DNA from 2 places in the Comamonas sp. Tr-654 genome. Region 1 is predicted to be linked to the other one. Evidence: predicted binding sites of a transcription regulator. Region 1 holds the regulator's gene; the other holds the start of a gene.
The links. Region 1 encodes sigma-54, which starts transcription at its own class of promoters, with help from an activator protein. Its sites were predicted from a motif close to TGGCANGNAANCTGCTTT; they were not measured.
Positions count from the first base shown of each region.

Region 1 (15,528 bases):
ACGGCCATGCTGGGCAATCCGCCGACGCTTGCCAACTATATGGAGCATCAATCACGCATCGACAACTGGATTCTCGAAGGCAAGAAGATTCTCTTGGTCGCCCACTCCCAGGGCAATCTGTTCGCGAACGCAGCCTATGCCTATGCTGCGCCCAAGGCCGCCGTAGGCTCGGTGAAGGTAGTGCATATTGCGCCGGCCTCACCCACGCTCAACGGCGAGCACACTCTCGCTGACAAGGATCTGGTCATCAATGGTCTGCGCGCCGTAGGCACCGTGGCCGACATCACGGACAGCATTCCCGCCTATCAGCAGCGTCCTGCCGGTATCAATGGTGGAAAAGACCTGCTCGGCCACGGTCTGCTCGAGATTTACATCAACCCCGGCCTGGAGATCTCCAACCGCGTGAAGAGCCACATCACGACTGCACTGTCCACACTCGTGGCCCCGCCGGCGCGAGCGACATCCGGCTTTTTCACCACCACGCTGACCTGGGACGGCAGCGGTGACGTCGATCTGCACACCTATGAGCCCGGAGGCTCGCATGTCTACTACCGCTACATGCGCGGCGCCAGCGGCTATCTCGATGTGGACAACACCGTCGCCTACGGACCTGAGCACTACTATGCATCCTGCGATTCAGCAAGACTGCAGGAAGGCACCTATCGGGTCGCCATCGCCAACTACGCCAGAGCCGCCGGCAGAGTCGCCACGGTACAGGTTGCATCCTGGGATGACGGCGTGCTGGGCACCAAGTCTGTCACCCTGGGCGCGGCCACAGGCGACAACCCGGTCTATGCCATGTTCAATGTCGTGGTGAGCAAGAACGCCCAGAACGGCAAGTACTCCGCAACGCTGGCCCCATAAGCGACGACGCTCATCCAGCCCAAGGCAAGCGGTCTTCATCAGGCCGCTTGCCTTTTTTCGCTCCGAGCCGCGCGGCGATTCGCTACAGCGCCTTGCGCAGCGTGGTCGTCGGTATCTTGAGCTGCTCGCGGTATTTGGCGACAGTACGGCGCGCACACTCAATGCCCTGCTCCTTGAGCATGTCGGCCAGCTTGGCGTCCGACAGCGGCTTTCTCGCATCTTCGGCATCGACAAACTGCTTGATCAGCGCACGCACGGCCGTGCTGGAGGCACTGCCACCGGTTTCCGTGCCCAGGCCCGAACCGAAGAAATACTTGAGCTCGAAAGTACCCTGGGGCGTGGCCATGTACTTGGCCGTGGTCACGCGGCTGATAGTGGACTCGTGCAGGCCCAGCGTGTCTGCGATATCGCGCAGCACCAGCGGGCGCATGGCCAGCTCGCCATGCACAAAGAAGTTCTTCTGCCGCTCCACGATGGCTTCGGAAACACGCAAGATGGTGTCGAAGCGCTGCTGGATGTTCTTGATGAACCAGCGCGCCTCCTGCAGCTGCTGCTGCAGCGCCGCATGACCGTCGCTGTTCTTGTGGCGACGCAGCACGCCGGCATAGATGTCGTGCACGCGTAGACGCGGCATGACCTCGGGGTTGAGCTGCACGGAAAAGTCCGACCGGCCCGAGCCGGCCCGCACCGGACGCACGATGACATCGGGCACCACGATATGGCGCTCCACGTCGACAAAGCGCCGACCCGGACGCGGCTCCAGCCTGGCGATCAGGGCCATGGCCTCGCGCAGCTGTTCCTCGCGCGCGCCGCACAGGCTGGTGAGCTTGCGCAGATCGCGCCGCGCCAGCAAGTCCATGGGCTGGGAACAGATGGCCTGTGCCAGCAGCAGCCGGCTCATATGCGCCTCGGTCGTACCCTCGTCCTCGGCCGTGCGGATCAGATCGCGCAGCTGCAGTTGCAGGCACTCGGCCAGATCACGCGCGCCCACGCCCACCGGCTCCAGGCTTTGCAGCAGCTTCAGCGCAATGGCAAAGTGCTGCTCCAGCTCCTCGCGCTCCTCCAGATCGTCGCCGGCCAGGCTCTGCGCCAGCTCCTGCAGGGAATCCTCGAGATAACCGTCGTCGCTGAGCGACTCGATGAGAAAGCGCAGCGCCGCCGTGTCTGCCGCACCCAGATGCAGGCTTAAGGCCTGGCGATGGAGAAAGTCGGTCAGGCTCTGGTGCTCGCGCGCCAGATCGATGGCATCGGTTTCATCATCGCCATCGCGGTTGCGCGTGGAGCTGCTGGCCGAGGGCGTCTCCCACTCGCTGCTGGATTCGCCGCCCCACTCCCCGTCCTGGCCGTCCATGCCGTCGGCCTCCCAGTTCAGCGTTTCTGGAGTTTCAGGGCTCGGTGTTTCCGCTACGGTTTCAGTAGCTAATTGCGCTTGCGATGCTTCTTTTTCAGCATGAATACCATCTGAAGTGCTGTATTCATTGGCGCTAGCAGCTACATCTACAGGAGCATCTCCCGCAGTTTCGGCCTCATCGCCCGCACGCTCCAGAAAGGGGTTGTCGACCAGCATCTGCTCGACTTCCTGCGCCAGCTCCAGAGTGGAGAGTTGCAGCAGCTGGATGGATTGCTGCAGCTGCGGCGTCAGCGATAAATGCTGCGAAACGCGTAGCGAGAGACCTGGCTTCATCGAGGCGCGGCTCCCAGACAATCATTGCAAACGCGCACAGTGCAGTGGGTTTGCCGCAGGGCTGCCCCAAGGCAGACCGCGGCGCAGCCGGTCAGGGCCCCTTCTGCAGGCGGCGACCACACAAAGTGAGGGAGCGTGGGGGTCATCACATTCTGAAATGTTCGCCCAGATAGACGCGGCGCACATCGGCGTTCTCCACGATCTCCTCGGGCGTGCCTTCGGCCAGCACATGGCCGTCGCTGATGATGAAGGCGTGGTCGCAGATGCCCAGCGTCTCGCGCACGTTATGGTCGGTAATCAGCACACCGATGCCGCGCTCCTTGAGAAAGCCGATGATGCGCTGGATCTCGATCACCGCAATCGGATCGATACCGGCAAACGGCTCGTCAAGCAGGATGAAGCGCGGCTGCGTGGCCAGGGCACGCGCGATTTCCACGCGCCGACGTTCACCGCCGGACAGCGCCAGCGCCGGCGACTGGCGCAGATGCTCGACGCGCAGCTCCTGCAGCAAGCCCGTGAGGCGCTTTTCGATCTCGCCCTGCGTCAGCGCCTTGCCTTGCTCGTCCTTTTGCAGCTCCAGCACGGCGCGCACATTGTCTTCCACGCTGAGCTTGCGGAAGATGGAGGCTTCCTGGGGCAGATAGGACAGGCCCAGGCGCGAGCGCTGGTGAATCGGCATGCCGCCCACCGGCTGGCCGTCGATGAAGATCTCGCCGCCGTCGCTACGCACCAGGCCCACGATCATGTAGAACGATGTGGTCTTGCCCGCACCGTTGGGGCCGAGCAGACCGACCACCTCGCCTTTTTGCACGGACAGCGACACATCCTTGACCACCTTGCGGCTGCCATAGGACTTGGCCAGATGCTTGGCCTCCAGGCGGCTGTCGGACTCGCCGCTGCGGCTGCTGGAGAAGGTCGGCTCACTCATTTCTTCTCGTCGGCTTTCTCGCCGCCCAGCGTCATGCTCGGGCGCAATTGGGTGGCAGGAGTGGCGGGCTTGGGCTGTGCGCCCGGCGTACCGTCCTTGGGCGCCATGATGGCGCGCACGCGACCGCCCTGGCCCACGGAGGAGCTAGGCAGGCCGCCGCTGGTCTTCTGGCCATCGACGGTATAGACGTCGGTGATGTTGTTGTAGACGATGATGGAGCCCGTGACCTGGTCGCTGAGCTGGCCGCCACGGTAGCGGCGCATCTCGCCACGGCGGATGAACTTGACGATATCGGCCTTGCCGTCGTATTCGATGACTTCGCCTTCGCCTTCGATGAACTCTTCGGGCTGACCGGCCACGGTGTCGCGCTTCTGGCGGAAGAAGGCGCGCTTGCCGGGCTCGGCCTTGATCACCCCGTACTGATAGCCCTCGGCATCCTGACGCACATCAAGCTGGGCGCCGCGCAGCACGATGGAACCCTTGGTCATCACCACATTGCCGGTGAAGACGCTGGTCTGCTGCAGCTCGTCGTGACGCAGCGCATCCGCCTCGATATTCATGGGCTTGGCGCTGTCGGCCTTTTCGGCATGGGCAATGCCGGTCGCTGCTGCCAGGGCGCAGGCCAGCGCGAGAGGTAGGAGTGTTTTTTTCATGGAAGGCACGTTTCTTGCATCCATTGTAGTCATTCCCTTTTTGCAACTTGCGTAAAAACCACCCACAAAAAAGCCCGCGCTACGGCGGGCTTGCGGGGCATCAAACGTCGTTGGCGTCTGAAACCTGGCGTCAGGCCTTGCGGCTGGAGGCGATCAGTGCATTGACCACGCGCAGCACATTGTCCATATTGCCAGCCTTGGTGCCGTCCGTGTAATAGCGGCCGGCCACACCCATGGCGGGCACGCCTTCCACGTCATACTCGTTTTGCAGCTGGGTGGCCTTGCGCACCTGGTTGGCCACGGTGAAGGAGTTGTAGACTTCCTTGAACTTGGCCAGATCCACGCCCTGCTTGCCGATCCAGTCAAAGATGGCGTCGTCGTTCTTGAGCGGGTTGCGGTCCACGTGAATGGTACGGAACACCTTGGCGTTCAGCTGGGGCAGCAGGTTCATGCCTTCCAGTGCGTAGTACAGCTTTTGCTGGGGCACGAAAGAGGCATTGAAGGCCACGGGCACCTGACGCACCACCACATCGGCGGGCTGGGTCTTGGCCCAGGCTTCGAACTGGGGCTCGAAGGCATTGCAATGCGGGCAGCTGTACCAGAAGAACTCGATCACCTCGACCTTGCCGGCCGGCGCGCTCACGCTGGCGGGCTTGCCCAGCTTGATGTAGTCCTTGCCTTCCTTGGGCGCGGCGCCCTGGGCCCAGCTGGAGGAGGTGCCCAGAGTCAGGGCACCGGCGGCAGCTGCCGAGGCAGCCAGAGAGAATTCGCGACGTTTCATCTAAACAAACTCCTGTATCAGGTCTGCAGTATCAGAGCCCAGCGGCCCCAAAAAGTTCAGCAAAGTCCTAAATCTCGCACCCTCTGCCTGGGACGCCTCGGGCCGCAGCCTGAGGGCACCACAGAGAGAGGCTGCACAACGCCTCGCAAGGCCGATTATCGCGCCGCGCGCACCAGGGTCGAGTCCACGCCCGCGCCGTCGAGCTTGCCCTTGAGCTGCTCGGCGTCGTCACGCTTGCTGAACGGTCCCACGCGCACACGGAAAACGGTGATTCCGTTTTGCTCACGCTCGCTGATACGCGACTCCCAGCCCAGCATGGCCAGCTTGGCACGCTGCGCTTCCGCTTCGCTCTGGCCGCGGAAAGCGCCGGCCTGCACGAAGTAGTTGAATGCAGAGTCCGAGGACGATGCCGCCTGGGCCGCAGCCTTTTCCTTGTCGGCGCGCGCCTTTTCGGCCTTGTCGGCGGCCGCAGAGCGCTCCTTGACCAGATCACCCAGCGGATCGCCCGATCCGGGCTTGGCCGTCTTGTCCGGCGTGGCGGGTGCCGGCGGGGTGGTGACTCCGCCGGTTGCGGTGGGCTGCACAGCAGGCGTGGGCGGTGTCACCGTCACATCGCTGGGCGGGACGGGCGGTGTCACCGGCGCCGGTGCGGGCTGGCGGCTTTGCAACGGTGCGTTGGGGTCCCAGTTCTTGTTGCGCTCGGCCTCAGCCGCATCGCGCTGAGTGTTGTTGCCACCCTTGTTGAGGAAGGGCACCGGTACCTTGGTCACATAGATGGCCACGGCCAGTGCCGCAGCCAGACCGATGACCATGCCAAAGATAAGCCCCAGGATGGTTCCACCGCGTTGCTGGTTCTTCATATCAGTCGCTTAACGCTTTCTGCTTCGATTGTTCCGTTCTCAGATCCATCGCCCCGCGCGTTACAACCCGCAGGGAGCGATAGGCAGAAAACCGGGATTACATGCGCTCGGGCGCGCTCACGCCCAGCACAGCCAGACCATTGTGCAATACCTGGGCCGTGGCGGCGACCAGGGCCAGACGTGCAAGCTTGACCTTTTCGTCGTCCACCAGAATGCGCTCGGCATCGTAGTAGCTGTGATAGCTGGAGGCCAGATCGCGCAGGTAGAAGGTCACGTCGTGCGGCGCGTTGCCTTCGGCAGCAGCGGTCAGCATTTCGGGGTACTTGGCCAGCAGCAGCATCAGGGCCTGGGCCTGCGGGCCTTCCAGCGCGGACAGATCCACATCCTTGAGTGCCGCCAGGCCGGCACCGCCGGCTTCCTGCCAGGCACGCAGAACGGACTGGATACGCGCATGGGCGTACTGCACGTAGTACACGGGGTTGTCGTTGTTCTGGGCCACGGCCAGATCCACGTCGAAGGTGTACTCGGTGTCGGGCTTGCGCGAGAGCAGGAAGAAACGCACGGCGTCCTTGCTGGTCCACTCGATCAGATCGCGCAGCGTGACGTACGAGCCGGCGCGCTTGCTGATCTTGACCTCTTCGCCGTTGCGCACCACGCGCACCATGGTGTGCAGCACGTAGTCGGGGTAGCCCTCAGGGATGCCCACATCGGCAGCCTGCAGGCCGGCGCGCACGCGGGCGATAGTGCCATGGTGGTCCGTGCCCTGAATGTTCACCACCTTGGTGAAGCCGCGCTTGAACTTCTGGATGTGATAGGCCACATCGGGGACAAAGTAGGTGTAGCCGCCGTCGGTCTTGCGCATCACGCGGTCTTTGTCGTCGCCGTAGTCGGTGGACCTGAGCCACAGCGCGCCGTCCTGCTCATAGGTCTTGCCGTTGGCGATCAGGCGGTTGACCGTTGCCTCGACATGACCGTTTTCATAGAGGCTGGACTCCAGGTAGTACTCGTCGAACTTCAGGTTGAACGCCTGCAGGTCCTTGTCCTGTTCGTTGCGCAGGTAGGCCACGGCGAACTGGCGAATATTGTCGTAATCCTCGACATCGCCATTGGCAGTGAACTCGCGGTCATCAGCCTTGATGGTTTCCTTGTTCAGGAAGGCCTTGGCGATGTCGGCAATGTAGTCGCCGTTGTAGAAATTCTTGGCCAGCGGGTTGTCACTGTCGGTGGGCCAGCATTCGTCACCGGGCTTGAAACCCTTGGCACGCAGCTGGGTGCTCTTGGTCAGGGTGTCGATCTGCACGCCCGCGTCGTTGTAATAGAACTCGCGGTGAACTTTCCAGCCCTGGGTGGAATACAGATTGCTGATCGCATCGCCGATCGCTGCCTGGCGGCCATGGCCCACATGCAGAGGGCCGGTGGGGTTGGCGGAAACGAACTCGACGAGGATGTTCTCGCCGCGATCAGCCTGGTAGCCGAACTTCCCGGCCTGCGCCAGCACCTCGCGCACCACCTCCTGCTTGGCAGCAGGCTTGAGGCGGATATTGAGAAATCCCGGGCCTGCAATTTCAATCGCATCCACCCATTGCTGGAAGGCGGCAGTAGCCTCCAGTGCGGTCTTGAGCTGCTCGCCCAGGGCCCGGGGGTTGGCCTTCAGAGGCTTGGCCAGCTGCATGGCCGCCGTGCAGGCGAAGTCGCCATGGGCTGCCACTTTGGGGTTTTCAAACGCAGCGCGTGCGCCGGCGCCGGGCGAGAGTGTTTCGAGCTCAGCAGCCAGGGCTGCGAGCAATTCCTGTTTGACGGAGAGCATCGCGGGATTTTACGTGCCGGATTCAAGTCCTGCCGAATCGCTGGCGCCACACCCTTGTTCCAGGGCCGGTTCACGCGCCTGAGCACCGAGCCCAGATCCGCATCTCCTGTCTGCCCATGCCCTGCCAGCAACACCAAGTGGTCAATCAAATGGCAATCATTCTCATTTAAAACTAGAATGCGGCCCATGCCCACGCCCCGCCCCTCTCTCGACCCCATGCAGCAGGCGCAACAGCTGTTTACCGGCCATCACGCCTGGTTGCTGTCAAGACTGAAGGCCAGGCTGCGCAATACGGCAGAGGCACAGGATGTGGCTTCCGAGACCTTCTTGCGCGTGGTCGCAGCGCCCAACCCGGTGCCCATCGATGAACCGCGCGCATTTCTGACCACGATCGCCAAGCGCCTGCTGTTCACGCTGTGGCGGCGGCGTGAGCTGGAGCAGGCCTATCTGCAGGCCTTGAGCGAGAGCCCTCCGGAGCTGGCCCCCTCACCCGAGGAGCGGGCGCTGCTACTGGAGACGCTGGACACGATTGCCCATGCGCTCGACGGCCTGAGCCTCAAGGCCCGCCAGACCTTTTTGCTGAGCCAGCTCGATGGCCTGACTTATCACGCCATTGCCGAGCAGCTGGACATCTCGCACAGCACCGTGCGCCGCCATATGACCGAAGCATTTCGCCGCATCGCGATCGCCCAGCTTCATCAGCAGGCCGGTCTGGCACCGGCCAGGGCAGGCCAGGTATGAACCCGTCGCTCAATCCGGCCACCGAGGCCGCCATCGAGTGGCTGGTCTGCCTGCATTCGGGCCAGATGAGCCAGGAGCAACACCGGGGCTTTGAACAGTGGCTGGAAGCCGCCCCCGCCCACAGGGCGGCCTGGCAGCAGCTGCAAGCACCGCTGCAGAATCTGCTGCAGCCCTTGCGCAGCTCGGGCACCGAGCACATGGGCCAGCTGCTGGGTCAGACCCTGGCCCGCGCCGAGGCCGGCACGCGTCGGCGGCGCAAGATCCTGCGCGGTGCCCTTGCCCTGGGCGGCATAACGGCCGGCTGCGGCTGGCTGCTGGACCGCCAAACCCCGCTTGCCCAATGGAGCGCCAGCCTGCGCACCGACACCGGACAGCGCCGTGAATTCACCCTGCCCGATGGCAGCACGGTGATACTGGATGCACGCTCGGCCGCCGATCTGGCATTCGACGCAGGCCAGCGCCGCGTCATTCTGCGCCAGGGGGCGCTGGTGGCCCTGGCTGCGCCTCAGGCACCGGGCGGACCCGCTTTTGTGGTGCAAACCATGCATGGACAGATACGCGCCCTAGGCACGCGTTTCAGCGTGCGCCTGAATCCGCAGTTCAGCAGCGTCGGCATGCTGGAGCACAGCGTGCTCATCACGACCGCAGGCGGTGAGCAGCAAGTGCTAGCCGAAGGGCATAGCGCCCGCTTCGACACCCAGGGCATCTGGGCCGATGCCAGCGCGCCCAACAGTATGGCGGCCTGGCAGCAGGGCATGCTGGAAGCACATGACCTGCCGCTGGGCGAGGTCGTGCAGGCACTGCGCGCCTATCGTCGCGGATGGATTCGGGTCTCGGCGCATGCAGCCGCGCTTCAGGTCTACGGCACCTATTCACTGGAGGACACCGACCGCGCCCTGGCGGCACTCGCCGAGACCCTGCCCATCCGGCTGCGCAGCTACTCCGGTGGTGCACTGGTGATGATCGAGTAGTGCCAGCCTGAACCGCATCGCCCGATGGTGAAGCCGCTCAAACGGCAGCAAACCTTCGAGACAGCGGTTGCCTCGTTACCGCTTGCAAAAAATTGAACACTTTTTCTCCGCGGCTCGACAAGCCATGGACAGCTCCTGATCGAGCACCCTGTTTCTCTTGTCGAAAGCAATGCATGCTGCACCACCGTTCCCTGCACCTGAGCGCCCTGGCCCTGGCCTGCGCCATGAGTGCCCAGGCCCAGACCCCATCCCCGACCGCACAACGCCACTACGATATGCCGGCCCAGCCCCTGGGCAGCACCCTGGCACGCATCGCAGCCGATAACGGCCAGCAACTCAGCCTGGATGCCGAGCTGGTGCGCGGCCACACGGCCCCTGCCCTGCACGGCAGCTACACCGCGGAGCAGGCCGCGCGCGCCGCCCTGGCCGGCAGCGGGCTGGAGCTGGTGCACACCGCCAGCGGCAACTGGAGTCTGCGTGCAGCGCCAGCCGGCAGACCGGCATCCGCCGCCGAGCCACAGCAAGGCAGTGGCGCGACCCTGGCAGAAGTGCGCGTGACCGCGCAGGCAGAACGCCATGCCACCACGGAACAGACGGGCTCCTACACCAGCCGCGCCGTCACCATAGGCAAGGGCGAACAGGCCATGAAGGACATTCCGCAGTCCATCAGCGTGGTCACGCGCCAGCTCATGGACGAGCAGAACGCCACCTCGGTCTACGACGCCCTGGCCAGCACCACGGGCATCACCTTGCTGCAAAGCCCGCAGGGCGGCAAATACATCTACTCGCGCGGCTTCGACATCGCCACCCTCCAGTACGACGGGGTCAATGTGCAGCGCCTGTACGGGCGTTCCAGCAATTACGGCGGCAGCACCGCCATCTATGACCGTGCCGAGATTCTGCGCGGCTCGGCTGGGCTGCTGCAGGGCGGCGGCGATCCCAGCGGTGCCGTCAACCTGGCACGCAAGCGCCCGCTGAAAGAGGGCGGCGTCAGCGTCACGGCCAAGGCCGGCTCCTGGGACCGCTATGCGGCCCAGGTCGATGGCAGCCGCGCGCTGAATGCCGAAGGCACGCTGCGCGGCCGGGCCGTGCTGGACGTGGAGGATGAGCATTCCTTCATCGACTACGTCAACCGCCGCAACAACACGCTGTACGGCACGCTGGAGTACGACCTATCGCCCCAGACCCAGGTCAGCATCGGCGCCAGCTACGAATCCTTCAAGGGCAGGCCCTTCATCTCGGGCCTGCCACGCTACAGCGACGGGCGCGACATCGCCCTGCCGCGCTCCACCTACCTGGGCGCCAACTGGAACCGCCAGGACAACAGCACCCGAACCCTCTACGCCGACCTGACGCACCAGTTCAACGATCATTGGCGCGCCAAGGTTTCGGCCATCCAGGTGCAGGAAGATGTCTATCTCAAGTACGCCTCCTCACAGCGCGCCGTCAACCCGGCCACCGGCCTGGGCGGCACCGTGGCCAATATCACCGATGCCAGCCAGAAAGCCTCGGGCATCGATGCCAACCTGACCGGCGAATTCACGGCTTTCGGCCGCCAGCACGAGCTGGTGCTGGGCGCCAGCTACAACCACACGCGCGTCAACACCGACTACAGCTCCAAGACCCCGTTCACCCCCATCGACGTATTCGCACCCAACCCCTACAGGGCCGAGCCCAGCGATGCCGAGATTCGCTACGCCAACACCGAGAACCGCCTGGCTACCACCCGCCAGCTGGGCGCCTATGGTGCGCTGCGCCTGCAACTGAGCGACCCGCTCAAGCTGGTGGTCGGCGGCCGTGCGGCCTCCTACAAGACCATCTGGGACACGACCGTCACCACGCTGGGCACCGCCACCCCTTCGTCCACCCTGCAGGACAACAACCGCTTCATGCCGTTTGCCGGCCTGATCTATGCAATCAACCCCAGCTGGTCGGCCTACGCCAGCTATGCCAATATCTTCAATCCCCAGTGGTCGCTGAACGCTGCGGGCCAGAACCTCAAGCCCATCCAGGGCGCCACCTATGAGGTCGGCCTCAAGGGCGAGATCCTGGGCGGTCGTGCCAACACGGCCTTTGCCCTGTATCGCGTGGATCAGAAAAACCGCGCCACCGAAGATCTGGCCTCGGGCCCGAACTGCCGCGACGGTTACTACTGCTACAGCGACGACGGCCGCGTGCGCAGCCAGGGCCTGGACGCCGAGATCAGCGGCGAGCTCAGCCGCGGCTGGAACCTGTTTGCCGGCTATACCTTCAACCGCAACACCTACGAGCGCGACATCAACAACCAGGGTCTGGACTTCAATACCTACACGCCCAAGCACATGCTGCGCCTGTGGACCACCTACCAGCTGCCCGGCGCCTGGAGTGCCTTCACGCTAGGCGGTGGCGTGAACACCCAGAGCGCCTCCTACCGCAAGATCGGCACGGTGGACATCACCGCCCCCGGGCGTGCCGTCTGGAGCAGCTATGTGCGCTACCAGATCAACCGACAGTGGCAGGCCTCGTTGAACTTCAACAATATGTTCGACAAGCGCTACTACACCTCGATCGGCAACCTGGTCAACAGCAGCCACTACGGCGATCCGCGCAATGTGATGCTGACGCTGCGCGGCACATTCTGAATGCCGCAGACATGAAAAAAGGCCGCTTTGCAGCGGCCTTTGCCTTTTGCCGGGTCTGGCGCAGACTACATGCCGCGCGCCCAGAAGATGGCAACCACGGCAATCACCGGCACCACATGGCCCTGCCACATCACCCATTTGCGGGTCTGCTTGATCTCATCGGGCGCCGGCAGCTGACCGCTCGCATCCAGCGTCTTCTTCCAGCGGCGGAAGGTCAGTGTGGGCTTGAGGGAGAGCAAAAAGGCGATGACGAACAACGTCATCTTGAGATGGAACAGCGGCGAGGCCGTATAGGCTCCCATGCCCTTGACGCCCCAGAGCAGGCGCGCAATACCGGTCAGCAGCAGGACGATGGCGGCAATGCCATAAATCATGTCCAGTCTGGCCAAACGCTGCACCACGGCGGCATTCATCCACTCCACACGGCACAGGGCGGCCTGGCTGGTCAGAAACACCACCAAGGTCAGGATTGCCAGCAGATGGGCGCTGGCAAGAACAGCTTCAAAGGTCATGGCTTCATCGTAGAAAAAAGGACGGGTTCAGCGGCCCTGATCGGGCCACGGCGGCCGGACCATTGTCTACCGTTTCAGGCCCGCTCAGAGATCCACGCCAAGTCGAAAGAAGTCCGGCTGGTTGTAGTGGTGCTTGAGATAGTCGATCCACATGCGCACGCGCAGCGGCATGTGCTTGCGCTGGGGGAAGACCACGAAGATGCCGTTGGGCGGCGCCGCAAACTCTTCCAGCACGGGCACGAGGCGACCGGCAGCGATTTCGGCCTCCACCTCCCAGGTGCTGCGCCAGGCAATGCCCCAGCCACCCAGGCACCAGTCGTGCAGCACCTGACCGTCGGAGCAGTCCAGCGGGCCGCCCGGCTTGAAGTGCACAACCTCGCTGGTGCCGCTTTCAGGATGCGGGATGCGGAAGGCCCAGCCGCGCGTCTGCGAGGCATCCGACGACAGCGTCAGGCAGTCATGCTGGGTCAGCTCGCTGGGATGCTTGGGCGTGCCGCGGCGCTCCAGATAGCCGGGCGTGGCCACGCACAGACGGCGGTTGTCGGCGATGCGCACGCTGACCAGGGCCGAGTCCGGCAGATCCCCCACGCGCACTGCGCAATCGAAACCCTCGCCCGCCAGGTCGACCACGCGGTCGCTGAGGTTCAGCGAGATGGTGACATCGGGGTGCAGGTCGCGGAAACGCGGCACCAGAGGCGCCACATGGCGGCGGCCGAAACCGGCGGGCGCCGTGATGCGCAGATGGCCCGTGGCTTTGACGCCGCCGGCCGACACGCTGGCCTCTGCATTGCACACATCGGAGAGCAGGCGCTGGCAATCTTCCAGGAAGGCGCTGCCTTCGTGGGTCAGCGAGATGCGGCGCGTGGTGCGCACCATGAGCTTGACCCCCAGATGCTCTTCCAGAGCATCCAGACGGCGCCCCATGATGGCGGGCGCCACACCTTCGGCCTTGGCGGCAGCCGTCAAGCTGCCCCTGGTCGCTACCGATACAAAAGACTCAAATGCCTTGAGTTTGTCCATGACCGCTGCTCCTGTCTGGTCCGTGTTGTCTCCTGCTGCGGTAGCGTGCACTATTAATACAAGAGCACATACCGCACAAGCAGTCTTGATTTCTCAAATGTTTTTATCGAAAGTTCTTTAAACAAGAGCGCTGACTGCTATCACTATAAAAGTCATCAATCAGCGCCGCATGCCTGTCCCGCATGTGACTTCAGTGCGATATATCTTACTTAGAAGTCACAAGTTGCCAGTGAATCTTTGATGTTTATATATGTTTATATCAAAATTTACCGTTTTCCCTGAGGCAGGAATATCGCTTATTCGCCAGCGCCATGAGCTTGTGGGCAGCGTCAGGCGTTAAACCTATGATTTGCAAAACACATTTACAAATCAGCTGCCGCCCGCCGTCATGAGCTTTTCACCCGTTTCTGCTGCCCAACTGGCCGATCTACTGGGCCGCTCCAACCAGGGCTGCGCGCTCTGGAGTGCCGAGGGAGTGCTGCTCATGGCCACTCCCGCCTGGTGCCAATGGCTGGAGGTGGATGAGAGCGCAAGCCCTGTCGGCCAGCCGCTGCAGGGCCTGCTGCCCGCCAGCATCTGGCACACCCATGGCCAGCGCTTCGCCGCCGCCGCCCGGGGCCTGCGCCAGGAATACGACGACAGCCGCAGCGGCGACTTCGGTGCGCAGCGCCACCGCCGCATACAGCTCACGCCAGGAGCCGCCGATGCCCAGGGCCGACATGAGGTGCTGATGCAGCTCAGCAACATCGACCGCGAATATGCGCGCGGCGAAGTCATGGCCCGCCAGCGCGAGCAGTTGCAGGCCGTGCATGAACAGCTGCGCAGCCACCGCCAGGACGCGGGCGAGCTGGACCGGCTGCGCACCCTGCTGGACTGGCGCACGGCCATGCTCAGCGAGCACAACGAGATGCTGCAGCTGCTGTCGCACGAAATCCGCCAGCCGCTGAACAATGCCTCGGCCGCCATGCAGGCCACGCTTAAGGCCATAGAAGACCTGCATATGGCCGATGCCGCGCCGGCCACCAGGGCCTTGCTGCGCGCCGAACATGTGCTGCAGCAGGTGATGGGCACGCTGGACAACACCCTGGCCGCCGGCACAATCCTGGCGGCCGGAGGCAAGGCCGGCGCTTCCAGCGAAACCGATCTACCCACGCTGATCAAGCTGGTGCTGCACGATATTGCGGCCGACCTGCGCCCGCGCATCGAGGTGCAATGGCTGACCACGCCCCGCACCGTGCAATTGCACCCGGCACTGATGCGGCTGACGATTCGCAATCTGCTCAACAACGCCCTGGCCTATGCGCCCACCGACAGCCCGGTGCAGCTGCGCATCTCCGAGTCCGACGAACCACTGGCGCTGATCCTGGAAGTCATCGACCAGGGCCCGGGCATCCCCGAGGAGCTGCTTGCGCACCTGTTCGAAAAAGGTGCGCGCGGCCATCACAGCCACAGCCGCCCCGGGGCTGGCCTGGGCCTGTTCATCGTGCGCTCGGTCCTGCAGTTGCACCAGGGTACAGTGCAAGCTCTGCCGCACAGCCCGCATGGCACGGTCATGCGTCTGGTCATTCCCCAAGGTCTTGCCGAATAAGGTCCGCCGCCTATGCTGCCTGCCACTCTTGCCCTGGTTGACGACGACACCGATTACTGCGAATTCCTGGCTCAGCACCTGCGCAGCCAGGGGGTGGATGTCACGGCATACGGCGACAGCAGCGACCTGCTGGCCGACGACGCGCCCTATCGCTTCGATTTCTATGTGCTGGATCTGATGCTGCCCGGCGTGGCCGGCACCGAGCTGCTGCGCATCATCCGCAAGCGCACCCAGGCCGGCGTGCTCATCGTCTCGGGGCGCCTGGGACCGGAGGTGTTTGCCGAGGTCATCAACGCCGGTGCAGATATGTATCTGACCAAGCCCGTGACCTTCGAACAGGTGGAGCTGGCCGTGCGCGCCGTGCACCGGCGCATCATGACCACGGCGCGTACGGCCACCGCCTGGAAGCTGGACAGCCGCCGCAGCCTGCTGACCGCGCCCGACGGCCAGAGCGTGGAACTGGGCGCTACCGACCTGATGCTGATGGAGTGCTTTTTG
Region 1 is NZ_VWWQ01000002.1:5,444-20,971, reverse strand. Features, by position in the region: gene F3J24_RS24910 (hypothetical protein) at 1-864, shown strand, start outside; gene F3J24_RS05725 (RNA polymerase factor sigma-54) at 947-2,548, opposite strand; gene lptB (LPS export ABC transporter ATP-binding protein) at 2,694-3,476, opposite strand; gene lptA (lipopolysaccharide transport periplasmic protein LptA) at 3,473-4,129, opposite strand; gene F3J24_RS05710 (thiol:disulfide interchange protein DsbA/DsbL) at 4,260-4,910, opposite strand; gene F3J24_RS05705 (SPOR domain-containing protein) at 5,066-5,770, opposite strand; gene argS (arginine--tRNA ligase) at 5,868-7,577, opposite strand; gene F3J24_RS05695 (sigma-70 family RNA polymerase sigma factor) at 7,755-8,318, shown strand; gene F3J24_RS05690 (FecR domain-containing protein) at 8,315-9,289, shown strand; gene F3J24_RS05685 (TonB-dependent siderophore receptor) at 9,463-11,910, shown strand; gene F3J24_RS05680 (DUF2214 family protein) at 11,976-12,422, opposite strand; gene F3J24_RS05675 (LysR family transcriptional regulator) at 12,507-13,442, opposite strand; gene F3J24_RS05670 (sensor histidine kinase KdpD) at 13,831-15,030, shown strand; gene F3J24_RS05665 (response regulator transcription factor) at 15,043-15,528, shown strand, end outside.

Region 2 (15,528 bases), on a different contig from region 1:
CCGCCTCTGGCCGTGCGGCCGGCGAGGTGGTGCCCGTGACCCTGGAGGCGCGCGTGACCGATATCGGAACCCTGGAACTCAACGCCGTGCCCGTGGGCGGAAGCGAGCGCTGGAAGGTGGAATTCGATGTGCGTGCGGAGACCTCTGCCGAGGTTGCCGGGTAAGGCTGTTGAGTCGCTTGACTGCGAAAGCCCGCTGGCCGATTGGTTGGCGGGCTTTTTTGTACTGGACACGACTTACGCAAAACGGGTTCAGGCTGGGCGACTACTTCTGCAGGCAGGCCCTTGTTGCATTCTTGTTTGCGAAAGTCACAGCGGAGTTTGCGGTTGCATGTATGCCCGTGTCCAAAGCATGTCGCCCAAACAAGCCAGTGACACACGTGCGCTGAAACAGGGGTTAGGCCTTGTGGCAGGAGGCTACCCGAGCAGCAAAAGCTTTATTGCCAGCGACAGAGACCTCGCCGTCCGCTGATCCCGGCAGGCGATTCGGGCATCCGGCTCTTGTTACGATCGGCGACAGAGTTTTACGTGTCTCCGTCTCAGCCCATGCATTCATCCCGCCCCACCCACGCCGTCGGCATCGACCTGGGCACCAGTCACACGGTCGTGGCAAGCGTTGCGCTGGACGGTGCGACAAGCGATATTGCGCTGCTCGACATTCCCCAGCGCAGCACGGCAGGAGAGGTCGTGGCCCAGCCGCTGCTGCCTTCGGTGCGCTACCAGGCAGCCCCGGGCGAGCTGGGCGAGGGCTGGCGCCAGCCCTGGCCGCCGCAGGGCGCAGATGCAGCGGCGCCCTCCGTCATCGGTCGTTGGGCGCGAGACCTGGGAGCAGCCGTGCCGGGGCGGCTGGTGGCCAGTGCCAAAAGCTGGCTCTCGCATACCGGTGTGGATCGCACGGCCGCCATCCTGCCCTGGGGGGCCGGCGAGGACGTGGCCAAGGTATCGCCGCTGGCGGCCTCAAGCTCCTATCTGGCCCATGTGAAAGCAGCCTGGGACCAAGCCCATCCCGAAGCGCCACTGAACCAGCAAAGCGTGGTGCTGACGGTGCCTGCTTCATTTGACGAGGGCGCACGTGCGCTGACGCTGGAAGCCGCACAGATGGCGGGTCTGCTGCACGTTCAGCTGCTGGAGGAGCCCAAGGCCGCGTTTCACGACTGGCTGGTACTGCAGGGCGATGAGCTGGCCGCGCAACTGGCGGACAGCCGGCTGGTACTGGTGGTGGACGTGGGCGGGGGAACTACCGACCTGACGCTGATCCGCGTGGATGCAGCGGCCGACGGTGGCCTGCCGACGCTGACGCGCACGGCCGTCGGCGAGCACCTGATGCTGGGCGGCGACAACATGGATCTGGCGCTGGCCCATCAGCTTGAGACTGCGTTTGCGGCCAAGGCGGGAGAGCAAAACCAGAGACTGTCCGCCCAGCGCTTTGCCCAGCTGGTGCAGCGCTGCCGCATGGCCAAGGAACAGTTGCTGGCGCAGAACGCGCCAGAGCAGATCGGCATTACCCTGCTGGGGGGCGGCAGCAAGCTGCTGGCAGCGACTCACAGCGTCACGCTGAGCCGCGAGCAGGTGCGGCAGTCGGTGGTCGACGGCTTTTTGCCGGTCGTCCAGATCAGTGATATGCCCGCCAGGCGTCAGGGTGCGTTGCGCGGCTTTGGCCTGCCCTATCCAGCCGATGCGGCCATCAGCCGTCATCTGGCGCAATTTCTCGGCCAGCATGCAAGCGAGGGGCTGCCAGATACTGTGCTGCTCAACGGCGGTGTGTTCCACGCCCATGCCATGGTGCAGCGTCTGACGCAATTGCTTGACCGGTGGCGCGGCAGCCCGGTGCGCGTGCTGCACAACCCGCACCCGGACTGGGCCGTGGCGCGCGGTGCGGCGGCCTATGGGCTGGCGCGCCATCAGATCGAGCTGGCTGCGGCCCAGATTGCTGCACCCAACCGGCCTGAAGCACGGGCCGGGCAAGCGTCAGCGGTGGTCAAACCCTTGGTGCCGCGCATTGGCGGCGGTTCGGCGCGCAGCTACTGGCTGCTGCTTCCGGGCAAGAAGGGCGAGGCTCCGCAAGGCCTGTGCCTGCTGCCGCGTGGCACGGAAGAGGGCGTGCGCATGGTGCTCTCGGGCCGGCGCTTTGCGCTCAGGCTGGGCCAGGCCGTGCGCTTCAATTTGCTGGCCAACAGCCAGAGCCATTTACCTGCGCAGGCCGGCCAGATTGCAGCGCTGACCGGCGATGGCTGGGTGGAGCTTCCGCCCCTGGCCACGGTGCTGCCCGCGCCCGAAGGCCGCTCTGCTGCCCAGGTCGAGGTGCAGCTGCAAGCCTGCATGAGCGAGGTCGGCACGCTGGAAGTGCGCTGCGTGGCCGTGCAGGACGCAGGCCAGTCCTGGTTGCTGCCCTTTGCCGTGCGCGGTGCAGTGACTGCGGAAACCATAGCTGGCTGCCCAGACCCACAAAGCGCTGAAGCCCAACAACAATCCAATTCTGTAGCGACCAAGTTGCCCGACGCCGTGGCCTTGATAGACCGCATCTTTGGCACGCAGGCACAGGAGGTGACGGCCAAGGAAGTGCGCCAGCTGCGTCAGTCGCTCGAAAGAGTCCTCGGCCCGCGCGAGGGCTGGGAGCTGGGCCTGCTGCGTGCCCTGTTCGATGCGCTGCTGGCCCGTGCCAGGCGCCGCCGCCGCACGGCCGACCATGAGCGCGTCTGGTTCAACCTTGCCGGCTGGTGTCTGCGCCCAGGCGTGGGGGCGGAACTCGATGGCTGGCGCATAGACCAGGTCTGGGCCTTGTATGGCCAGGGCCTGGGTCATGCCAAAGATGCCGCCAACTGGACGGAGTGGTGGGTGTTCTGGCGCCGCGTGGCTGCGGGTCTGAACGAGGCCCGGCAGATGGAGCTGCTCGAAGACGTGGCCGGCCATATGCAGAAGGCCGTGCAGCAGAACACGCGCGGCAAATCCAGCCATGGCAGCTATGACGACATGCTGCGCCTGTTCGCGGCCATGGAGGCCGTTCCCTGGCAGTACCGCCAGGAAATGGGGCAGTGGATGCTGCAGCGCCTCAGGCGCGAGGGTGAAACCGTGCAGACCTGGTGGGCCATAGGCCGCCTCGCGGCACGCCAGTCGCTGGCCGCCAACGCCCATCTGGTGATGCCGCCCGAGGCGGCGCTGGAGTTCCTGAACGCCACGCTGGCCCAGGACTGGCGCAGGAACGAAACCGCGATGTTTGCCGCCGTGCAGATGGCCCGCATGACGGGCGACCGCGCGCGTGACCTGCCCGATGCCATCAGAGCGCAGGTGCTGGAGAAGATGCGCAGCAGTGGTGCGCCCGAACGCTGGATGACCATGGTCGAGCAGGTGGTGCAGATGGAGGCCGAGGATCACAAGCGCAGTCTGGGCGACAGCCTGCCGCCGGGCCTGGTGCTGTTGTGAAGAGGCCGAGCCGCTGCTGGCAGGTTTGTGGCCACGGCATTTGCAGGAGGCCGCCCCTGCCAAAGACGATGGCCGAACAGTGAGTGCCGTTCAGGCCGCCCGGCGAGCGATGCAAGAATGGCTCGTTGCATGGGACGATAGGCCGGCATGGAGGGCTGGCAGCATCCATGTCCACCACCACAGGAAATGATTGCCATGAAGTATGAAGAAACTGCGCGCACCGAGACTGCGCGAAACGCTGTTTTTATCTCCGGAACCCGACGTCGCTCGCTACTGCTGGCGGCACTGGCTACCGTGGTGGCCGCTCCTCTGACGCAAGCATTGGCGCAGGGCGGCAGCTGGCCCACCAAGCCGATAACCTTTGTCGTGCCCCAGGCACCGGGCGGTGCCAACGATGTGATTGCGCGTGCCGTGGCGCAGGGGCTGGAGAATTCGCTGGGCCAGCCCGTCATCGTGGAAAACCGTGCCGGTGCCAACGGCAATCTGGGCACGGGCCAGGTGGCGCGCAGCGCGGCCGACGGCTACACCTTTCTGGTGACGGCGCAAAGCGCCTACACCATCAATCCGGCGCTTTATTCCAGGGTGCCGTTCGATCCCATCAAGGATTTCACTCCCGTGATGCAGCTGGCCGTCGCGCCTTATCTGCTGGTGGTAAATCCGAACTTTCCGGCCAAGAATCTGGACGAACTGGTGGCCTATGCCAAGGCGCATCCGGGCAAGGTGGAATACGCTTCTGCCGGCAATGGCACGCTCAACCATCTGTTGGGCGAGATGCTGAAGAAGCAGAAGAACGTGAGCCTGCTGCATGTGCCTTACAAGGGGGCGTCGGCTGCCGCCACCGATGTGGTGGCCGGCCAGTTGCCGGTGACCTTTGGCAGCTTTCCCGGCGTGATGCCTTTTGTCAGCAGCGGCAAGCTGCGCGTGTTGGGCGTGGCGTCCGATAGGCCGACATCGCTGGCGCCCGAGATCCCCGTGCTGGGCAAGGGCCTGGCCGTGACCAGCTGGTATGGCTTGTTTGCACCAGCCGGTACGCCGCAGCCGGTGGTGGACAAGCTCCATCAGGCAGTGAAGACCGTGCTGGCCAGGCCCGAGATGGCAGAGCGTCTCAAGACCCTGGGCGCCGAGCGCGTAGAGTCCACGCCGCAAAGCTTCAAGGCCATGCTGCCGGCCGAGCTGGCGTACTGGAAGCAGGTGGTCAAGGACTCCGGCGCGCATATCGACTGAGGAGACGACAGCTTGTTGATACATCTGGCCGCTGGCGGATCCTTTCGTCGCTCACGGGCGGGGTTGACCCTGCTCATTGGGGCGGTCATCGCCATCGGGCTGGCCTCGCGCCGGGGCTACGTGCCCTTTCCCGCCGTGCTGGGCAACTATCCGGGCGATGCGCTCTGGGCCTGGGTGGTGCTGCTGTGCGTGGCCTGGCTGCGGCCGGCCATCACGCGTGGCAAGCTCATGACATGGTCCCTGGTCATCGCCTTTGCCATCGAGTTCCTGCAGCTCTATCAGGCCCCCTGGATGCAGGCTGTGCGCGCCAACAAGCTGGCCTATCTGGTGCTGGGCAATGGCTTCGATCCTCTGGATCTGCTGGCCTATGTCGTGGGAATCGGTGTGGGTGCCATGGTGGACCAGCTCTGGGAGAGGCGGCAGCGTCGCCCTGCCTGAGATGGCATGAAATGTGCTGATCGTCCACGGCATCAACATGACGACAAGCACTACCCCATGAAAACGCCTCTGCACTATCTGGTGGCTGCAAGGCAAAGCGAGATTGCCGAGCTGGAACAGATCAGCCGCGCCAGCAGCCTGGTGGCGAGCATGTCCGAGCTCGTCCATGCGCTGCAAAAAGAGCGCGGTCTCTCGAATATCTTTCTGGTCAGCGGCGGTGCACAGGCGCAGCAGAGCCTGCTCGACCACGGCCTTCATGTGGACCAGGTCATGGAGCGGGTCTGCCTCGCACTTGAAGAGCTGGGCGCGCGGGCGCCAGGTGCGCATGGCGCTCGCTTGTTCAATGCGATCGCCAATGCGCTGCAAGGCTTTGAAGCCCTGCCGCTGCTGCGCCGCAGGCGCGATGCGCTGCAGCTGAGTGCCGAAGACTGCACGCAGGCGCTGATCCGCATGATTGCGGCCTGCCTGACCGTGGTGTTCGAGGCGGCGGACAGCGCCTGCGATCCCGATATCGCGAAATTGCTGGTGGCGCTGTTTCATTTCATGCAGGGCAAGGAGCTGGCGGGCCAGGAGCGCGCCACAGGGGTCGCGGCGTTTACCGCAGGGGCCGGCAGGACAGAGCGTCAGCGCCATTGGCTGCATCTGATTGAATCGCAGGAGCGCTGCTTTCAGGTGTTTGCAGACTTCGCCAGCCCCTCGGGAATGGAGCGCTGGCAGCAGCAATGCGGGGCCTGTCCCGATATGACGGTGATCGAGCGGCTGCGCCGCCTGGGCTGTACGGCCGGTGACGGCCTGGCGCTGGACCGCAGCCTGAGCTCGCCTTGGTTTGAAGCCTGCTCCAGCCGGCTCGATGCCATGCACCAGATTGAGGCATTCCTGGCCGAGGAGCTGCAGGCCCAATGTCTGCGCAAGCTGGAGCAGGCGGGCGCGGCGCTGAGTCAGCAAAAGGCGCTGCTGGAGATGCAGCCGCAGCCTGGGACTCGCGCCGAAGCGGCTGCGGCCTTTCTGGGGGCCACGCAGCCAGCAGCCTCCTTGCCTGCGGAGGGCGCATACGGGCTGCAGCTCGAGAAGAGCATTGTCTTGCTGGTGCAGGAGCAGTCCATGCGCCTGCAGGACATGCAGACCGAGATCGACAAGGCGCGCGCCACGCTCAAGGAGCGCAAGACCATAGAACGGGCCAAGGGCGTGCTGATGAACTACCGCCAGCTCAGCGAGGGCGAGGCCTACAAGCTGATCCGCCAGACGGCCATGAACCAGAACCGGCGCATGCTGGATGTGGCCGAGGCGATTCTGGCCACGGTGGACCTGCTGCCTGGCAGCACCAATTCATCGCTATGACAGCGCTGTGCTTGTTGCGCTGCACCAAATATGGGCCAAAACCGGGGTAGCAAAGCCTGCTCCACCTCTGATCAAGGTCTGGCATGGTTTGTGCATGACTGTTGATGTCAAGCAGACCAAAGGCGGTCGCGCTTAAAGCGTTATTACGAGTGACCTGGGACAACGGCGTCCTTTTCTCCTCACACCCGAGGAGGGAAGGGCGCCTTTTTGTTTTCCGGATCGCCTTCACCACGATTCTTGATGGAGTTTTCTCATGAGCCAGCGCCTTTCTTCGACTACTGCTCCCGTGCCGGAGCCCGTATCTGCCGGCGGCCGGCGTGAGTTTCTGCGTGTGGCCGGCGCCGCCGCCCTCTATGGCACTTTGGGCCACCACGGCGCCTGGGCCGCAGGCTCCGACGCGCCGGAGAAGAAAGAGGTCAAGATCGGCTTCATTCCGCTGACCGATTGCGCCAGCGTGGTCATGGCCTCGGTGCTGGGTCTGGACCAGAAATACGGCGTGAAGATTGTTCTCAGCAAGGAGGCGAGCTGGGCCGGTGTGCGCGACAAGCTGGTCAATGGCGAGCTGGACTTCGCCCACGTGCTCTACGGCTTGGTCTACGGCCTGCACCTGGGCGTGGGCGGCCCCAAGAAGGACATGGCCGTGCTCATGGGGCTGAACAACAACGGCCAGGCGATCACGCTGTCCAAGGCCCTGGCCGACAAGGGGGCGGTCGACGGAGCCAGTCTGGCCAAGGTCATGGCCAAGGAAAAGCGCGAATACACCTTCGCCGGCACCTTCCCCACCGGCACCCACGCCATGTGGATGCATTACTGGCTGGCGGCTGCAGGCATCAACCCCTTGTCCGAGGCCAAGCTGATCACCGTGCCGCCGCCCCAGATGGTGGCCAATATGCGTGTGGGCAATATGGATGGCTTCTGTGTGGGCGAACCCTGGAACCATCGCGCCATCATGGACGGCATAGGCATTACGGCAAACACCACACAGGACATCTGGAAGGACCATCCCGAGAAGGTGCTGGGAACCACGGGTGAGTTCGCACAGAAGAATCCCAACACCTGCCGCGCCGTGATGATGGCGATTCTCGAAGCCGGCCGCTGGATCGACTCCAGCCTGCAGAACAAGACGAAGATGGCCGAGACCGTGGCCCAGAAGTCCTATATCAATACCAGCGTGGACGCCATTAACCAGCGCATTCTGGGGCGCTACCAGAATGGCCTGGGCAAGACCTGGGACGACCCCAACCACATGAAGTTCTTCAACGACGGGGCCGTGAACTTCCCCTATCTGTCGGACGGCATGTGGTTCCTCACCCAGCACAAGCGCTGGGGCCTGCTCAAGGCCCATCCCGACTATCTGGCCGTGGCCAAGCAGATCAACCGCATCGACCTTTACCAGCAGGCGGCCAGCCAGCTCAAGGTCAGTGTGCCCAAGGATGTGCTGCGCAGCAGCAAGCTGATCGACGGCGTGGTCTGGGATGGCAAGAACCCGGCCCAATACGCTGACGGTTTCAAGATCAAGGCCTGAGGCCGCCCCACCTAACGGAGAGACATCATGGTCAGTGCCGCACTTCATTCGCCGCTGGAACTCGATCCCCCGCATGACCCCAAACTGGCCGCTCTGGCCGCCAACGATGCACAGCTGGAAACTGCAGAAAAGGCAGTTGGTAACGCAGATATTTCAAGGGCTGAAGTGAAAAAAGATACTGCTGTCGTCAAGGCATCCCCGGCGGTGATCTCGGCACCGCCCAGCCGCTGGCGCCGGCACGCGGAAGCGTTTGCTGGCCAGGTATTGCCGCCGCTGCTGGGGCTGGCGCTGCTGGTCGGCCTGTGGTCGCTGGTCTCCAGCACCACCGGCAAGAGCATTCCTACCCCGGCCGAGACCTGGGAACAGGCTCTGCAGGTGTTCAGCGATCCCTTCTACCGCAACGGACCCAATGACCAGGGCGTGGGCTGGAACGTGCTGTCCTCGCTGCAGCGCGTGGCCCTGGGTTTCGGTCTGGCGGCGCTGGTCGGCATCCCCTTGGGTTTCGTGATCGGGCGCTTCAGCTTTCTGTCGCTCATGTTCAACCCCTTGATCAGTCTGCTGCGTCCGGTGTCGCCGCTGGCCTGGCTGCCGATAGGCCTGCTGGTGTTCAAGGGCGCCAATCCGGCAGCCATCTGGACCATCTTCATCTGCTCGATCTGGCCCATGGTCATCAACACCGCAGTGGGCGTGCAGCGTGTGCCCCAGGACTATATGAATGTGGCGCGCGTCCTGAATCTGTCGGAGTGGAAGATCGCCACCACCATTCTGTTTCCTGCGGTGCTGCCCTATATGCTGACCGGCGTGCGCCTGGCCGTGGGCACTGCCTGGTTGGTGATCGTGGCCGCCGAGATGCTGACGGGCGGCGTGGGCATAGGTTTCTGGGTCTGGGACGAGTGGAACAACCTCAATGTCAAGAACATCATCATCGCCATCTTCGTGATCGGCATCGTGGGCCTGGTGCTGGAGTGGGCCCTGGTCAAGCTGGCCTCGGCCTTTACGTTTGAAGAGGTCAAGACTTAACCCACCCCTGAGCCGCGCCCTCGGGCTCGTCACCCCCTCAAGGGGGCACCACCGGTGGCCCGGCAAAGCCGGCGTTACGGTGGCCTCGGAAAAAAGCAAGGAGTACCTCATGCATACCTCTCTCAGCACCAAGTACATCGAGATCCACGGGGTGGAGCAGACCTTCAAGACTGCCAAGGGACTGTTTCCCGCACTGCGCGACATCAATCTGAACATTGCCAAAGGCGAGTTCGTCAGCCTCATCGGGCACTCGGGCTGCGGCAAGTCGACACTGCTCAATCTGATTGCGGGCCTGACCATTCCCACGGGCGGTGCATTGCTGTGCGCCAACAAGGAAATCAAGGGCCCCGGCCCCGAGCGTGCGGTGGTCTTCCAGAATCATTCGCTGCTGCCATGGCTGACCTGCTGGGGCAATGTGCATCTGGCCGTGGAGCGCGTCTTCGGCAAGCGCGAAAGCAAGGCACAGCTGGCGCAGCGCACCGATGCGGCGCTGGCCATGGTTGGGCTCAGCCATGCGGCGCAAAAGCGCCCCGGAGAGATCTCGGGCGGCATGAAGCAGCGCGTGGGCATTGCCCGCGCCCTGTCCATGGAGCCCCAGGTGCTGCTCATGGACGAGCCCTTCGGCGCTCTCGACGCCCTGACGCGTGCCAAGCTGCAGGACGAGTTGCTGGAGATCGTGGCACGCACCCAGAGCACTGTGGTCATGGTCACGCACGATGTGGACGAGGCCGTGCTGCTGTCCGACAAGATCGTGATGATGACCAACGGGCCTGCGGCCACGATTGGCGAGGTGCTGCATGTGGCGCTGCCACGCCCGCGCAGCCGGGTGGAACTGGCCGAGGATGCGCAGTACCAAAGCTACCGCAAGGCGGTGATCGACTTTCTCTACACGCGCCAGGGCCATGTGGAGAAGGCGGCCTGAGCCTTTTTTGATTTCAAGCTGCATGGCGCCTTGGTGCGCCATGTTTGTTTTGCACAGCAATAAAGCGGCCATGCACAAAAGCAGTGCATGCCGCGGGATGGAATAGCCTCTTCAGGCTGAGAAAAGCTGGCACAGCAATTGCATGTTGTTCAGCGTGGCCAAGGTGGGTCACCGGGGGATGGTGCAAGGCTGGACCAGAACCCACAGACAAAGACGTCTACGCGTTCATGCAAGTCATGAAGCGCGCAGACGTCTTTTTTTTGGCTTTGCAGATGCCCACGGGGACTCAGATGAAAAAATCCAAACTGGTCATGATTGGTAACGGAATGGCAGGCGTGCGCGCGCTGGAAGAGCTGCTGGCCATCGCCCCCGATCTGTACGACATCACGGTCTTCGGCGCCGAGCCGCATCCCAACTACAACCGCATCCTGCTCTCGCCCGTGCTGGCCGGCGAGCAGACGCTCGGCGATATCGTGCTCAACGACTGGTCCTGGTACCAGGACCACCATATCCTGTTGCACGCCGGCTATACCGTGACGGCCGTTGACCGGGCCCGGCGCACCGTGCATGCGGTCAATGCCCAGGGTGAGACCGCCAGCGCCGAGTACGACCGACTGATCATGGCGACGGGCTCCAAGCCCTTCATCCTGCCCATCCCCGGCAAGGACCTGGAGGGCGTGCTGGCCTACCGCGACATTGCCGACACCGAGGCCATGATCGAAGCGGCCAAGACACTCAAGCATGCAGTGGTGATCGGCGGTGGCCTGCTGGGACTGGAAGCGGCCAACGGCCTCATGAAGCGCGGCATGCAGGTCACCGTGGTGCATGTCGGCGACTGGCTGATGGAGCGCCAGCTCGACGACCAGGCGGGCCGCATGCTGCAGAAATCGCTGGCCGAGCGCGGCATGCAGTTCTGCATGCAGGCGCAGACGCAGGAGCTGCTCGGCGACGAAGACGCCGGGCGCAGTGGCCGCGTGCGCGCCGTGCGTTTCAAGGATGGCAGCGAGATCCCGGCCGAACTGGTGGTGATGGCCGTGGGCATTCGCCCCAGCACCGAACTGGCCGAGTCCATGCATCTGCATGTGAACCGCGGCATCGTGGTCAGCGACACGCTGCAGACCGTGACCGACCCGCGCATCTATGCCGTGGGCGAATGTGCGGCGCACCGTGGCATTGCCTACGGACTGGTGGCGCCCCTGTTCGAGCAGGGCAAGGTGCTGGCCAACCATCTTGCGGAGTTCGGTATCGGCCGCTATCTGGGTTCGCTGACCTCGACCAAGCTCAAGGTCACGGGCATCGATCTGTTCTCTGCAGGCGATTTCCAGGGCGGCGGCGATACCGAGGACATTCTCATGAGCGACCCCTACGCGGGGGTCTACAAAAAGCTGGTCATCAAGGACGACAAACTGGTCGGTGCCTGCCTGTATGGCGACACGGTGGACGGCAGCTGGTACTTCAAGCTGCTGCGCGAGGGCCGCAGCGTGGCCGATATCCGGGACAAGCTGATGTTCGGCGAATCCAATCTCGGCGATACCGGCCACCAGGGGCAGAGCAAGGCCGCGGCCATGGCCGACGGCGACGAGGTCTGCGGCTGCAACGGCGTGACCAAGGGTGCGATCTGCAAGGTCATCAAGGACAAGGGCCTGTTCACACTCGACGATGTGCGCAAGCACACCAAGGCCAGTGCCAGCTGCGGCTCCTGCACCGGGCTGGTGGAGCAGATCATCATGTTCACGGCCGGCGGTGACTACTCGGCCGCCCCCAAGACCAAGGCCATGTGCGGCTGCACCGACCACGGGCACCAGGCCGTGCGCGATGCGATCCGCGAGCACAAGCTGCTGAGTACCGATGCGGTGTTCCGCTTCATGGAGTGGCGCACGCCCAATGGCTGTGCCTCCTGCCGCCCGGCCGTCAATTACTACCTGATCAGCACCTGGCCCAAGGAAGCCAGGGACGACCCGCAAAGCCGCTTCATCAACGAACGCAGCCACGCCAATATCCAGAAGGACGGAACCTACAGCGTGATTCCGCGGATGTGGGGCGGCGAGACCACGGCCTCCGAGCTGCGCCGCATTGCCGATGTGGTGGACAAGTACCAGATCCCCACCGTGAAGGTCACGGGCGGTCAGCGCATCGATCTGCTGGGCGTGAAAAAGGAGGATCTGCAGGCCGTCTGGAACGATATAGGCATGCCCTGCGGTCATGCCTATGCCAAGGCCCTGCGCACGGTCAAGACCTGTGTGGGCAGCGAATGGTGCCGCATGGGCACGCAGGACAGCACCCAGATGGGCAAGGACCTGGAGCGCGCCATGTGGCGCATGTACGCACCGCACAAGGTGAAGTTCGCGGTCAGTGGCTGCCCGCGCAACTGCGCGGAGTCCGGCATCAAGGATGTGGGAATCATCGGTGTGGACTCGGGCTGGGAGATGTATGTGGGCGGCAACGGCGGCATCAAGACCGAGGTCGCGCATTTCTTCACCAAGCTCAAGACCGCCGAAGAGGTGATGGAGTACACGGGCGCCTTCATGCAGCTGTACCGCCTGGAAGGCTGGTATCTGGAGCGCACGGTGCACTACATCAATCGCGTGGGTCTGGACTATGTCAAGCGACGCATTCTCGACGATGCCGAGGGCCGCAAGGCGCTGTGGGAGCAGCTGCAGTTTGCACTGGACGGCGAGCCCGACCCCTGGTTCGAAGCCGACAAGGCATCCGTGGATACGCGGCAGTTCCAGCCATTGATGGCTGCGCAAACCGAAAGCGCCAGCGTCTGATCACAAGCACCGAGGAGCCAGAAATGAGCGAATGGATTTCTATCTGCACGATCGATGACATCCCCGTGCTGGGAGCACGCCGCGTAGCGCGTGCACAAGGCCTGGATGTGGCCGTGTTCCGCAATGCCGACGACGAGGTGTTTGCGCTGCTGGACCGCTGCCCGCACAAAGGCGGCCCGCTGTCGCAGGGCATTGTGTTCGGACGCAGCGTGGCCTGCCCGCTGCATAACTGGACGATTGCACTGAGCAGCGGCGAGGCGGCGGCGCCCGACGAGGGCTGCACGCCTTACTTCAGCGTGCGTGTACAGGACGGCGAGGTGCAGCTGCGCGCCGACGAGCTGGCCAGCCGCGCACTGGAGCAGACCCGCCCGCATGCCGGGCCTGCGCATTGCGCGGGCAAATCCGGCTGCGCCACGGCCTAGTGTCTCTGTTGATATGAAATGAATAGCTGCATGCGCTTATTCAGAAAGCGCTACAGCGTGATTTCACTGAAAGTCTGCCATGCATGAGATCCGATCCACGTGTCCCTATTGCGGTGTCGGCTGCGGACTCGCCTTCGGCGGTCCGCGTTGCGGCGGCCCGCGTAGCGGTGAACATGAACGCCGCTGCCTTTCTCTGGTGACACCATGAAAGTAACCAAGTCCACCTGTCCCTATTGCGGTGTCGGCTGCGGCGTGGTCATCGAGTCCGATGGTCTGCAGATTACCGGTGTGCGTGGCGATCCAGAGCATCCTGCCAACTTGGGTCGTCTGTGCACCAAGGGCAGCACCCTGCATTTGACGGCCGCGCCCGCCTATGCCCAGCAGGCCCGTTTGCTGCAGCCCATGCGCAGGCTGGAGCGTACAGCCGTAACGCAGGCGGTCAACTGGGATCTGGCACTGGGCGAACTGGCCGGGCGCATCGCCCAGATTCATGCAGCCCATGGTCCCGACGCACTGGGCTTCTATCTCAGTGGCCAGTTGCTGACCGAGGACTACTACGTCTTCAACAAGCTGGTCAAAGGTCTGCTGGGCACCAACAATCTCGACACCAATTCGCGCCTGTGCATGAGCAGCGCCGTGGCCGGCTACAAGGCCACGCTGGGCGCCGATGCGCCGCCGGCCTGCTATGAGGACATAGATCTGGCCGGCTGCATGTTCATCACGGGCAGCAATATGGCCTGGGCGCATCCCATTCTGTTCAGGCGTGTGGAAGAGGCCAGGGCACGCAATCCGCAACTCAGGATCATCGTTGCCGATCCGCGCCGTACCGAGACCGCAGAGCTGGCCGATCTTTATCTGCCGCTTCAGCCGGGCAGCGATGTGATGCTGTTTCACGGTCTGCTGCACATCATGCTGTGGGAGGGGTGGACGGACAGCGCCTTCATCGCGCAGCACACCAGCGGCTTTGCAGCGCTCAAGGAACTGGTGCGCGAAGCCACGCCCGAGAAGGTCGCTGCCATCTGCGGCCTGCCCGTGGCGGACCTGTACCGGGCGGCGCGCTGGATGGCGCTGGGCGGTGCCGAGGAGCCGGCGGAAGCGCGTCGTCCCACGCTCAGCCTGTACTGCCAGGGCCTGAACCAGAGCCGCAGTGGCACGGCCAACAATGCGGCGTTGATCAATCTGCATCTGGCCACCGGCCAGATCGGCAAGCCAGGCGCAGGCCCGCTGTCGCTGACGGGCCAGCCCAATGCCATGGGCGGGCGCGAGGTGGGCGGACTCTCCAATCTGCTGAGCGCGCATCGTGATCTTTCCAACGCAGAGCACAGGGCCGAAGTGGCGCAGCTATGGGGCGTGGAGTCGATTCCGCAGCAGCCCGGAAAGTCCGCGCTGGAGATGTTCGAGGCAGCTGCCGACGGCCAGATCAAGGCCCTGTGGATTGCCTGTACCAATCCCGCGCAGAGCATGCCCGAACAAGCCATGGTGCGCAGGGCGCTGGAGCGTGCCGAACTGGTGGTGGTGCAGGAGGCTTTTGCCACGACCGAGACCACGGCCTATGCCGACTGGTTGCTGCCAGCCTCCACCTGGGGCGAGAAGCTGGGCACCGTCACGAACAGCGAGCGGCGCATCTCTCGGGTGCGCGCTGCCATGGTCGCGCCGGGGGCTGCACGCCATGACTGGCAGATAGGTGTGCAGCTGGCGCGGCGCCTGGAGGGGCATCTGCGGCCCTCGCTGCCAAGCTTGTTTCCCTATGACACCGCGAATGCCGACGCGGGTGCCGAAGCTGTCTGGAACGAGCATCGCGAATCCACACGCGGGCGCGATCTGGATATCACGGGTCTGAGCTGGGCGGTGCTGGAGGTCAAGGGACCCCAGCAATGGCCCATGCCTCAAGGAGCCAGCCAGGGCCGGCAGCGTCTGTATGGCGATGCGGTGTTTGCGACGACGGACGGGCGCGCACGCTTTGATGTCCAGGCCTGGCAGGAGCCGGCCGTGCCGCGCGATGCGCGGCACCCGTTCAGTCTCAACACCGGTCGCCTGCGCGATCAATGGCATGGCATGACGCGCACCGGCCAGCTGGGGCGCCTGTTTGCCCATGTCAGCGAACCGCAGCTGCAAGTCAGTCCCCAGGACATGCAGCGCATGCAACTGCAGGACGGCGATCTGGTCCATGTCTCCAACCGCTATGGCGCCATCGTGTTGCCCGTTCAGGCTGACCCGGGCTTGCAGCCCGCACAGCTCTATCTGCCCATGCACTGGGGCAGCATGTACCTGAGCGGCATGGGCTCCAAGGGGCAGCGGCTTGCGGGCGTCAACGCCCTGACCACGCCCGAGCGCTGCCCGCGCTCCAAGCAGCCCGAGCTCAAGCATGTGGCCGTGAAGCTGCTCAAGGCCGAGCTGCCCTGGACCTGTCTGGGCATGGCCTGGCTTGATGAGCAGCAGGTGCAGTCGG
Region 2 is NZ_VWWQ01000003.1:663,727-679,254, reverse strand. Features, by position in the region: gene F3J24_RS12795 (Hsp70 family protein) at 1-164, shown strand, start outside; gene F3J24_RS12790 (Hsp70 family protein) at 546-3,419, shown strand; gene F3J24_RS12785 (tripartite tricarboxylate transporter substrate binding protein) at 3,615-4,643, shown strand; gene F3J24_RS12780 (DUF2809 domain-containing protein) at 4,656-5,081, shown strand; gene F3J24_RS12775 (nitrate regulatory protein) at 5,139-6,419, shown strand; gene F3J24_RS12770 (CmpA/NrtA family ABC transporter substrate-binding protein) at 6,673-7,944, shown strand; gene ntrB (nitrate ABC transporter permease) at 7,972-8,964, shown strand; gene F3J24_RS12760 (ABC transporter ATP-binding protein) at 9,074-9,886, shown strand; gene nirB (nitrite reductase large subunit NirB) at 10,177-12,657, shown strand; gene nirD (nitrite reductase small subunit NirD) at 12,681-13,079, shown strand; gene F3J24_RS25160 (hypothetical protein) at 13,159-13,287, shown strand; gene F3J24_RS12740 (nitrate reductase) at 13,284-15,528, shown strand, end outside.
Region 2: a site for sigma-54 is predicted at 10,014-10,031, ahead of nirB (nitrite reductase large subunit NirB). Genes of this name have one in related genera too.